Regions from separate parts of the Paenibacillus sp. LT-B23 genome, predicted to be linked through region 2. Evidence: a T-box and tRNA genes for the amino acid it is inferred to sense, from the RefSeq annotation. Region 2 holds a T-box; the other regions hold tRNA genes.

Region 1 (3,281 bases), on a different contig from region 2:
TTTAAACAACTTGGCTGCGGAAATTTTGGAGATTGAAGATCAAGTCCCCGGATGTGTACTTCTGCTCAGCTTCTATATGGAGGTTCGTAAGGTTGAAACACAATGCAGCCAGATTGAAGATATATTGATGCAGATTTGGAAGCCGGATCTTAGGCCGGTCCAAACGCTCAGCTTTGTTCACGGGGAGAAGGCAACTACGTACCAAAACAAGATTGAGCTTCAATTTTCCAGACAAATTAATGAAGATCAGATGGAGGATATCCCGGAGCTGTTGGAGCATATTTTGCTGACGCTTACGGAATTGTACAAGATCTAAAATGTCAGTTGAAAAGGGAAATCAGAATAAAAGGAGTTGAACATATAAAATGAACGAACTTGAATTTTCCCAAGTGTATGCGATTATGGAAGCTTCTTTTCCTGAAACGGAATGCAGAACTTTTGCGTCGCAGAAGGCTCTGCTTACTCATCCTTCTTATCGCATAATCACTGAAAAGAATGAGCAAGGGCATACAATCGCTTTTCTGGCAGGCTGGGAATTTACATATTTTCGGTTTGTAGAGCATATTGCGGTAAACCCGGCTATACGTGGTGGCGGGTTAGGCAAAAAGCTCATGAGCAGATTTATTTCGCAATCCGATAAACTGGTAGTACTGGAGGTTGAGCCACCAGTGGATGAATGGACTCGGAGAAGAATTGGTTTTTATGAACGCTTGGGATTCCATCTCAACGATTTTGAGTATGTACAGCCTCCTTTGAGGGAAGGGCAGGCCGATCTGAGGCTTCAAATTATGAGCTATCCGTATGCGCTAACAGAGCAGGATTTTGCGCCGTTTAGACAAATTTTATATACTGAGGTTTACGGGCTGTAATGAGAGAACATATATATTGGTGTAGGTAAAATATAAAAGGCTCTGCTTTTACCGAATTTTTAAGGGAGCAGAGCCTTTGGCCTCATTGAGATAATGTTACTTATGCTTTGTCCAAACCATTACAAATTCCTTTTCACGGGTTTCTGGATCAACGGATTCCTCTTGAATGATAAATCCATTTTTGGTATAAAAGTTAAATGCCTTCGTGTTGGACTGGTATACTTTCAATTGGATCTGATCATGTTGCTTCTTAATCCAATCTAATAGTAACTTGCCATACCCTTTTCGTTGGGAATCTACTCGTATAAACAAGGCCGCCAAATATTCATCTATCATAGAAACAAAGCCACCAATAGTGTGATCGTCCTGTATAATAACGTAGTGTTGAGCTAGTGGAAGGTATTTGTCTTCCATTTCGTCAACCTGTGATGTCCAATATTGTGGATCAATAAAATGATGGGCCTCTATGGAAGCTTCCAGCCATATAGATGCTAAATCTTTAAACTCTTCCACATTCCCCGGTCGAATAGACATAGAATGACCTCTTTTCCCAGTATGTAATTTGGTTACGATAGTGTGGTGTTTAACATAAAAAAGACCGTCCGTAGACGGTCTTTCTACCCGTAGCGCTTATTTAAAGCATTGATCCGTATCCCGCGCCTCCGTCATCTCTGAGAATTAGAGAATGGCGGACCGGGTAAGGGACACGTTCAACATCTGATTACTAATGTTGACGCACCTCCTTTCCTGATGCGCCTATATTACCATATATGGTAAGAGAAATCCAGTCGTTTTCACATGTTTTGTGGAATTATATATGGAAAATATAACGTAAAAATGGCTTGCTTTTATTCTCTATGGGCGATATAATCTTAATTACGGTGATTATATGTACTAGGCATTATTTATGGACCTGTTACATAGATAAACCATCGGCATGATTACATACTATGCGGTCGTGGCGGAATTGGCAGACGCGCACGGTTCAGGTCCGTGTGGGCTAACCCCCGTGGAGGTTCGAGTCCTCTCGACCGCATCATTAACATAAAAAAGGTTCATCATTGCTCATTGTAGCAATGATGAACCTTTTTTATGTTATCTACAGCGCTGGTAGCAATATCAAAGGGATGAGCGTAGCATTAGTCATTTACCTGAGCGTGTATTTCATCGTGATTCTCGGTGTTTCTTGACATGATAACGGGTGGAGCACCGTTTGCTACAAAACCGCTGTAGTCCGTTTTTAGAATGATCGGAAAATATTTGGATCTGAAACGCAGACTTTAAGTCTTGGTCTTCCGTACAGGGCCAGCTCTCTTCCGAGCGTATGTGAACAGACCGCTAGAATACGGTCGGCCAAGCTGCCTGTGTTTTTATCAGGTGGATTGTACACATAACGAAAGTTGCCGTCTCCCTGTGCATTTAATCGTGGGCGGAGGGGGGACCGTAATTCAAACTTCGTAAGAAATTCTCCCAGTTGCTCATCACTTCCATTCATAATCAAATCACGCAGGCTGTCGCGGTAAGCACGCACGGCTGTTAGCTCCTTCCGAGCTACCGTTTCATCGCATAACACTCCATAACTTTGCAATAGGTCACCAAAGAGATGTTGACTGCTGTATTACGCCCGTAAAAGGTTGAGCCTCAAGCTGATTTGCTATATAGTTATGACTTGGACAACCATTCCATCTATATTAAATGAATGCCAAAGTAGGGGGCCCTTGCAATGATTATTAAACCGAAAATCCGTGGCTTTATCTGTACTACTGCGCATCCAGGAGGATGTGCGGCTCATGTCAATCGTCAAATCGACTATATCAAAGAAAGTCCGTCAATACAAGGAGCCAAAAAGGTGCTTGTGATCGGTGCTTCCACCGGCTATGGACTGGCTTCCCGCATTGCTGCCAGCTTTGGTATGGGAGCTGATACCATAGGTGTATCCTATGAACGCCCCGCTTCAGAAGGACGCACAGCCTCGGCTGGATGGTACAACACTATAGCCTTTGAGAAATCGGCTAGAGCAGCGGGCTACATAGCAGAAAGCATTAATGGAGACGCTTTTTCCCATGAAATCAAGCAGGAGACGTTGAAGCTGGTTAAGGAAAAGCTGGGCAAGGTAGATCTGATTGTGTATAGTGTCGCCTCACCACGACGGACGCATCCCGATACGGGTGAAACCTTCAACTCCGTTCTCAAGCCCATCGGGCAGCCTTTTTCTGATAAAACGGTGAATACCAATACAGGTGTCGTATCGGAGATTACGCTGGAGCCGGCTACGGAAGAGGAAATTGAAAATACGATAACAGTAATGGGGGGCGAAGATTGGTCCTTATGGCTAAAAGCGCTGGAAGAAGCTGATCTGCTGGCGGAAGGGGTAACCACACTGGCTTACTCATATATTGGCCCAGAAATCAC
Region 2 (3,281 bases):
AAACATCTCATAAATGCGCAGCGTATCGGCGCCAAACGTATTCACAATATCGTCAGGGTTGATGACATTACCGCGTGATTTACTCATTTTTTCATTATTGTTGCCCAGAATCATACCCTGATTGACCAGCTTGTAGAAAGGCTCTTTCGTTTCCACAACACCGATATCATACAGCACCTTGTGCCAGAAACGGGCATACAGCAAGTGAAGAACCGCATGTTCCGCACCGCCGATGTACAGATCCACAGGCAGCCATTCGCGCTGCTTCTCCTTGGATACAGGCTCTTTATCATTGTGCGGATCAATATAGCGCAGGTAATACCAGCAGCTTCCTGCCCATTGCGGCATGGTGTTCGTCTCACGGCGTGCTTTCAAGCCCGTCTCGGGATCAATAGTTTCTACCCAGTCCGTCGCATTCGCCAACGGAGACTCCCCCGTGCCTGAAGGCTTGATGTTATCCATTTCCGGCAACACGAGTGGCAGTTGATCCTCAGGAACTGTTTTGATCGTTCCATCTTCCAGATGAATCACTGGAATCGGCTCGCCCCAATAGCGTTGACGGCTGAAAAGCCAATCGCGCAAACGGTACGTTACTTTGCCTTGTCCTTTCCCCTCGGCTTCCAGCCATTCAATCATCTTCGGAATTGCTTCCTCATTCGTAAGTCCATTCAGCGGACCTGAATTGACGTGCGGACCATCCTCGGTGTATGGCTCTTTAGCCACGTCCCCACCTTGGACAACCTCAATGATATTCAGCCCGAATTGCTTCGCAAATTCCCAGTCACGTGTGTCGTGACCTGGTACAGCCATGATCGCGCCTGTTCCGTAGCCAGCCAGCACATAGTCGGCGATCCAGATCGGCAGCTTTTCACCGTTCACTGGATTCACTGCATAAGCGCCTGTGAAGACACCCGTTTTATCCTTTGCCAAATCCGTGCGCTCCAGATCGCTTTTACGGGCAGCTTGTTCACGGTATTGATTGACCGCATCCTTTTGCTCAGGTGTAGTGATAACATCCACCAATTCCTGCTCAGGAGCCAGCACACAGTAGCTTGCGCCGAACAGCGTATCCGGGCGGGTTGTAAATACCGTCAGTTGCTTGTCATGGCCTTCAATTGGAAAATGAACCTCTGCCCCGGTAGACTTGCCGATCCAGTTCCGCTGCATATCCTTAATGCTTTCGGACCAATCCAGCTCCTCCAAATCATCCAGCAGACGATCAGCATATTCCGTTATTTTCAGCATCCATTGACGCATAGGTTTGCGGATAACCGGATGACCGCCACGCTCACTCTTGCCGTCAATTACTTCTTCATTCGCCAACACCGTTCCCAATGCAGGACACCAGTTCACAGGCACTTCAGCTACATAAGCAAGACCGCGCTTATACAGCTGGATGAAAATCCACTGTGTCCATTTGTAATAATCCGGGTCTGTTGTGCTAATTTCACGATCCCAGTCGTATGAAAAGCCAAGCGATTTGATTTGACGGCGGAAGTTATTTACATTTTTCACCGTAATTTCACGTGGATGCTCTCCTGTATCCAGCGCATGCTGCTCGGCAGGCAGACCGAAGGCGTCCCAACCCATCGGATGCAGTACGTTGTAGCCGCGCATTCTTTTATACCGTGAAACAATATCCGTTGCCGTATATCCTTCCGGGTGGCCTACATGCAGACCAGCTCCAGACGGGTACGGGAACATATCCAAAGCATAAAACTTCGGTTTGCCCGGCTCTTCCCCGGTACGGAACGTTTTGTTCTCATCCCAATATTTCTGCCATTTTGGTTCAATACTTTGCGGTTGATAGCCGTGCTTCGGCTGTGTGTCTGTCATTGTCATTTCCTCCTCAAACGGTATGCAACAAAAAAACCTCTGCATCCCGTAGCGTGTCAGCGCTAGGGACGAGAGGTTATATTCCCGTGGTACCACCCTAGTTAGCAGAAAGCGTTCTTCGCCTTCTACTCCCTTTGCACCTGATAACGGAGGTGATCCGATGCGGGTTAATAACAGGGTTCAAGCACCTGTATAGGGCATTCCTGCGTTGGGCGCATATCTCCGAGGCGAGTTCACTTTGCACTGTCAACCGGCTTGCACCATCCGCCGGCTCTCTACATGTCCAGACAAAACTACTATTCCTCATCAGCGATTGTTTAACCGTTAATAATGGCACTATTATATTGAAAACCGCGAAAAAAGTCAAATAGGGACTACATTTGGTGCTAAACACCAACTTCATTCGTTTTCTCCATGACACACGGAGGCAAATGTTTTATAATAACTCCGAGTCAGATTGAGATGAGTTGAGATGAGAAAGGTGAGCTGAGATATGGCACAAATTAAAATTTACGGAATAAAAGAAGCCCTGAATCCGATCAAGGAGCAACTTTCAGATGTGATTCATTCCGCTGTGGTGGATGCCTTCCAATATCCCCCCGACAAAAGGTTTCATCGTTTTTTCCCTATGAATCAGGAAGACTTCATATTTGCCCACGATCGCTCGGAGGCTTACACCATTATTGAAATTAGTGTGTTTGAAGGCAGAACAACAGAGGCTAAAAAGCACCTCATCCAGCTGCTCTTCCAAAGAATTGACGATTTAGGCATTGCCCCTCAAGATCTTGAAATTACTATATTTGAGACACCGAAACAGAATTGGGGCATTCGTGGTGTACCGGGTGATGAACTTCAACTGAACTATAAAGTAAACATATAATTTCGAAGCTCTTATGCAGAAAGACGCCCTTCATGTCATCATGAAAAGCGTCTTTCTTTTTCCCATATTCACTTGATGAAGCTACACTATTTTACAGCAACATAAAATAATCTGGCCGCGTCATCTACTGCTTCTACCCATTCAAAGTCCGCATATACTTTCACATCGCGAAAACCGGCTTTGGACAATTCCGTTTTCATCCAGTCCGGGTCATAGGCACGTTGCACATGAATTTCCTCGAACCGCTGGTATACATCGCGCCCTTCATTTTCTGCTCTCGCAAAAATGCTGAGATGATGCTCAATTTCACAGCGTGGAGCATCCAACGCACAAGTCCAGATATATGAAATGGAGCGCTCATCCAGTACAAAGGGCTGCTCTTCATCATAACGCACAAACGTCTGGGGATGATGTACATCGAACAGAAAGGTTCCGCCAGGCTTAAGACCGGCATACGTTCTGCGAAAAGTAGCAGCAATGTCCTCTTCCTCCAGCAAATAATTCAGACAATCGCAAAAAGAAATGACAGAATCCACAGGCTCCGGTAAATTCCATTCCCGCATAT
Region 3 (3,281 bases), on a different contig from region 2:
TTACCGAATAAGTATGGTTGCAATGAAGGTTGGAATTTTGGGAATAGTTCAAGAAAAGTTAGGGTGTCGGAGGGGATAATTTTGGGAGACCAAACGATTTATCAGCGGATTGAAGCCTTGATTAAGGATCGGGGAATGACGAAGAAGGCGTTTTGTGAAAAGCTCAAAATCAGCTCGGGGAATCTTGGAGACTGGAGAAGAGGCAAAACAACACCGGGAACGATGCATTTAATCCAGATTTCGGACTTTTTTAATGTGTCGCTGGATTGGTTAATGAAAGGCGTCAAGCCGGGTGAGGGCGTACTTCAGGAGCAGAAGGCTGCTTATTTTTTTGGAGTGATGGGGCCATTGAATTGCCAGGCAGAGGATCTGGATACAGAAGAACAGAATTTCATATTAGAATATGTGGAATTTGCGAAATATCGTAAGCAAAAAGGTGAGAATGACAAAACACAGCCTGAATGATCTTCTCGCTAAAGATCACTCAGGTTGAAAACCCGTAAAACGGACCGACGGGTTCGATTGACGAGTTTATTTGGGTTGCCGATGTTATAGCGTGCCGCATGCTTGGGGGACGCACACATCGTTGGTTTCAGAGTGGTGATGCCTCCTTATAATCGTTATCGTCGATGTTGAGGATTGCAGCAACTTGTTTTCTGTACCTTTGTGCTTTGCGGGTGCCGTGAATCAGATTGGACAAGCGTGAAGGCGGGATGCTATGCGTTTCACAAAATGTTTTCTGATCCAGCCGAAGTTCGACAAGCCTTTGTTTGATGGCCCACCCGAAGGAGGTGACAGGCATTTTGTTGTTCAAGTGAAATCGCCCCTTACGGATTCTTGCGGAATAATTGGTGTGTTATAATAATCATCAGTAAACATGTTAGAATTAACCATCTAAAACTATGATACACGTTTATACGTGTTTTTACAATCTAAAATACGTAATTGAGATAAATTTATTACTTATTTAAGTGATAAATGGTTTGAATAATCCATCCAGAGCCTGTAAATGTGAGAAATGTCAGTTGTAATCTGGATAAAAAAAGCACTCTGCCACTGAAAAAAAGTGGTGGAAGTGCTTTTGGCGTTGTGCTGGAAGGGGGAAAACAGGCATCAGGGGGATGCTTGAGGCGTATAATGGGGACAGACGAAGGAATTAGTCGAATCTTACCCGCGCTGGTGGTTGCTGCTCATATAGGGTGGCTGCGTAATGTAGGAGTTGGACCAGTGTCTTTGCAGAAGGCGACGCTGAAATGCGGTTGGCTCAGTCTCAGGGGTGTTGAATTGTTTCCATGCGTCTAGAAGCTCGTTGGTCATTCGTTGAATAACAGGATTTTTTTCCTCATAAGGAGGATGGAGTAGTTTGGAAGCATCTTCGACACAGAAGGACACTGCCGCGGCAAGGTAGCCGTGAATGGTTTGCTCTACATCATTTCCAAGAGAAACGTTAATCCAGGTATGAACGGTTGCGAGTGTGCCAATCGCATTGTATTGGATGAGTATAGCTTCGAGTTGGTCGAATTCAAGCCAAGGGTACAAAGCCTTAGCGAGCTTGAGGAGGCGTTGGCCGGATAGGCGTGACTCTTTCATCTGCTGTAGGGAAGAACGCTGGGCGTGCAGCATTTTATCAATAAGAGCGATACGCCAACCATCATTTTGCTGAACAGCGATATAAAGGCTTTTGATAGCCATGCCATCGAGGGATGTGAATTGAGGATGCAGATCGGTGCGTGCATAGTGTTCCAGGTCTTGCAGACAGGTTAAACGACCATTTCGAAACAGCTCCTTTAGCCCGTAGGAACGAGTGAAGCCACCGACAGGCAGGGAAGGGTCCAACAGCAATGCGTAGTTCAGCAAACGATTGCCTTTTTGCAAAGCGGTTCGCCTCCTTAGGGTATAGTTTTATGTTATATTAGGTGACTTTAAAAATCAGATTAAGAAAAATTTCAATGATATTATGTAATATATATTTACACTCAAGATGCTTGTATGTCAAATTAAATATTTTTATAGCATTTATATGTTAGGTTATATGACTTTTAAAACAATTATTGTATTTATGTTTACAAATAGAATACAAGGGAGTATAATAAATCTGTTGCCTCAAAACATTAGAATTTGCGGTCGTGGTGGAATGGCAGACACGCTATCTTGAGGGGGTAGTGGGCGTACGCCCGTGGAGGTTCGAGTCCTCTCGACCGCATTACATGCAAGACACAGTTAAAAAAGCATCCTGACACGTTTTTGACGTGAAGGGATGCTTTTTTGTTATATCCCTTTTTCCTAGCCACACAAGCAGCCGCCTGGTTCGGCTGCTTGTGAACAGTGATGAAGTGGCTTGTAAGCTTTGCTACAAGAGCTTCTCGATATCCCCCGCCAGTTTATCCGGAGTTGTCTGTGGGGCGTAGCGCTTAAATACGTTACCTTCGCGTGTAATTAAAAATTTAGTAAAATTCCATTTGATCGCTTTGAAGCCTAGTACGCCCGGAGCTGTCCGGGTGAGGTAGCGGAATAAAGGGTGTGCCTGATCGCCATTGACATCTGTTTTGGCAAACATCGGAAACGTAACTCCATAGTTAATCTGGCAAAACTCCGAAATGTCCTCGCTGGAGCCCGGCTCTTGCTTGGCAAACTGGTTGCTGGGAAACCCCAGGATTTCAAGACCCTGCTCATGGTATTGGTCATATAGCTCTTGTAGCGCCTTGTATTGAGGGGTTAGCCCGCATTTGCTGGCTGTATTCACGATAAGCAGAACTTTTCCTTCGTATGTGGACAACGGAATCTCTTTCCCTTGCAGGGTTTGTGCATCATATTCATAAACGGTCATGGTATCCCTCCTGATTTAATATTTTACAATTAAATTGTAAGCAATTTAATGAAGGGTTGCAAGTCTATAATAGATGTATTGCACTGTCTGAAACTGTAAAATTGTATTTTGTTCAAAACGGCAAATGGTACTGCAAATGGGGCGAATTGCGGTGCTTCTCATCGTAAAAACAGGCTCAATCGGCGTTTATCAGGTGCATACAGCAGTTTTTCTTTCTCTTTTACAAAAAAGGGACAAAAAATGCTCTCCATACGCCAATATTGACATGCCCGTCATTTTCAAAAAGGGATGAAAAACCGAGCTTGAAGGAGCTGGGAGAAGGATATTCAAATTGTAAGCGCTATTATTAATCTTCTTTGCTCCAAAGACCGATTTATAACCCTGCAGGTGAGCTTTACAGTGTTCCTTGCGCGGGTGTATGATTCAAGACGTAATTTCAAATTAAGTGAATGAA

Evidence for each region. A T-box is a leader RNA that pairs with one kind of tRNA and senses whether it is charged. The one in region 2 lies ahead of leuS (leucine--tRNA ligase), so its partner is inferred to be a tRNA-Leu.
Region 1: it has a tRNA-Leu gene. The T-box ahead of leuS (leucine--tRNA ligase) is inferred to sense a tRNA for this amino acid. The anticodon was not compared.
Region 3: it has a tRNA-Leu gene. The T-box ahead of leuS (leucine--tRNA ligase) is inferred to sense a tRNA for this amino acid. The anticodon was not compared.

What each region holds. Positions count from the first base shown of each region.
Region 1 is NZ_JBSQBM010000003.1:337-3,617, forward strand. Features, by position in the region: gene ACWXW9_RS04775 (hypothetical protein) at 1-316, shown strand, start outside; gene ACWXW9_RS04780 (GNAT family N-acetyltransferase) at 366-869, shown strand; gene ACWXW9_RS04785 (N-acetyltransferase) at 966-1,403, opposite strand; tRNA gene ACWXW9_RS04790 (tRNA-Leu) at 1,822-1,905, shown strand; gene ACWXW9_RS04795 (CGNR zinc finger domain-containing protein) at 2,034-2,135, opposite strand; gene ACWXW9_RS04800 (hypothetical protein) at 2,110-2,400, opposite strand; gene fabV (enoyl-ACP reductase FabV) at 2,593-3,281, shown strand, end outside.
Region 2 is NZ_JBSQBM010000004.1:31,118-34,398, reverse strand. Features, by position in the region: gene leuS (leucine--tRNA ligase) at 1-1,836, opposite strand, end outside; T-box leader at 1,898-2,155, opposite strand; gene ACWXW9_RS07010 (tautomerase family protein) at 2,330-2,716, shown strand; gene ACWXW9_RS07005 (class I SAM-dependent DNA methyltransferase) at 2,803-3,281, opposite strand, start outside.
Region 3 is NZ_JBSQBM010000008.1:140,286-143,566, reverse strand. Features, by position in the region: gene ACWXW9_RS12075 (helix-turn-helix domain-containing protein) at 82-465, shown strand; gene ACWXW9_RS12070 (XRE family transcriptional regulator) at 593-814, opposite strand; gene ACWXW9_RS12065 (urease accessory protein UreF) at 1,168-1,857, opposite strand; tRNA gene ACWXW9_RS12060 (tRNA-Leu) at 2,121-2,203, shown strand; gene ACWXW9_RS12055 (glutathione peroxidase) at 2,351-2,827, opposite strand.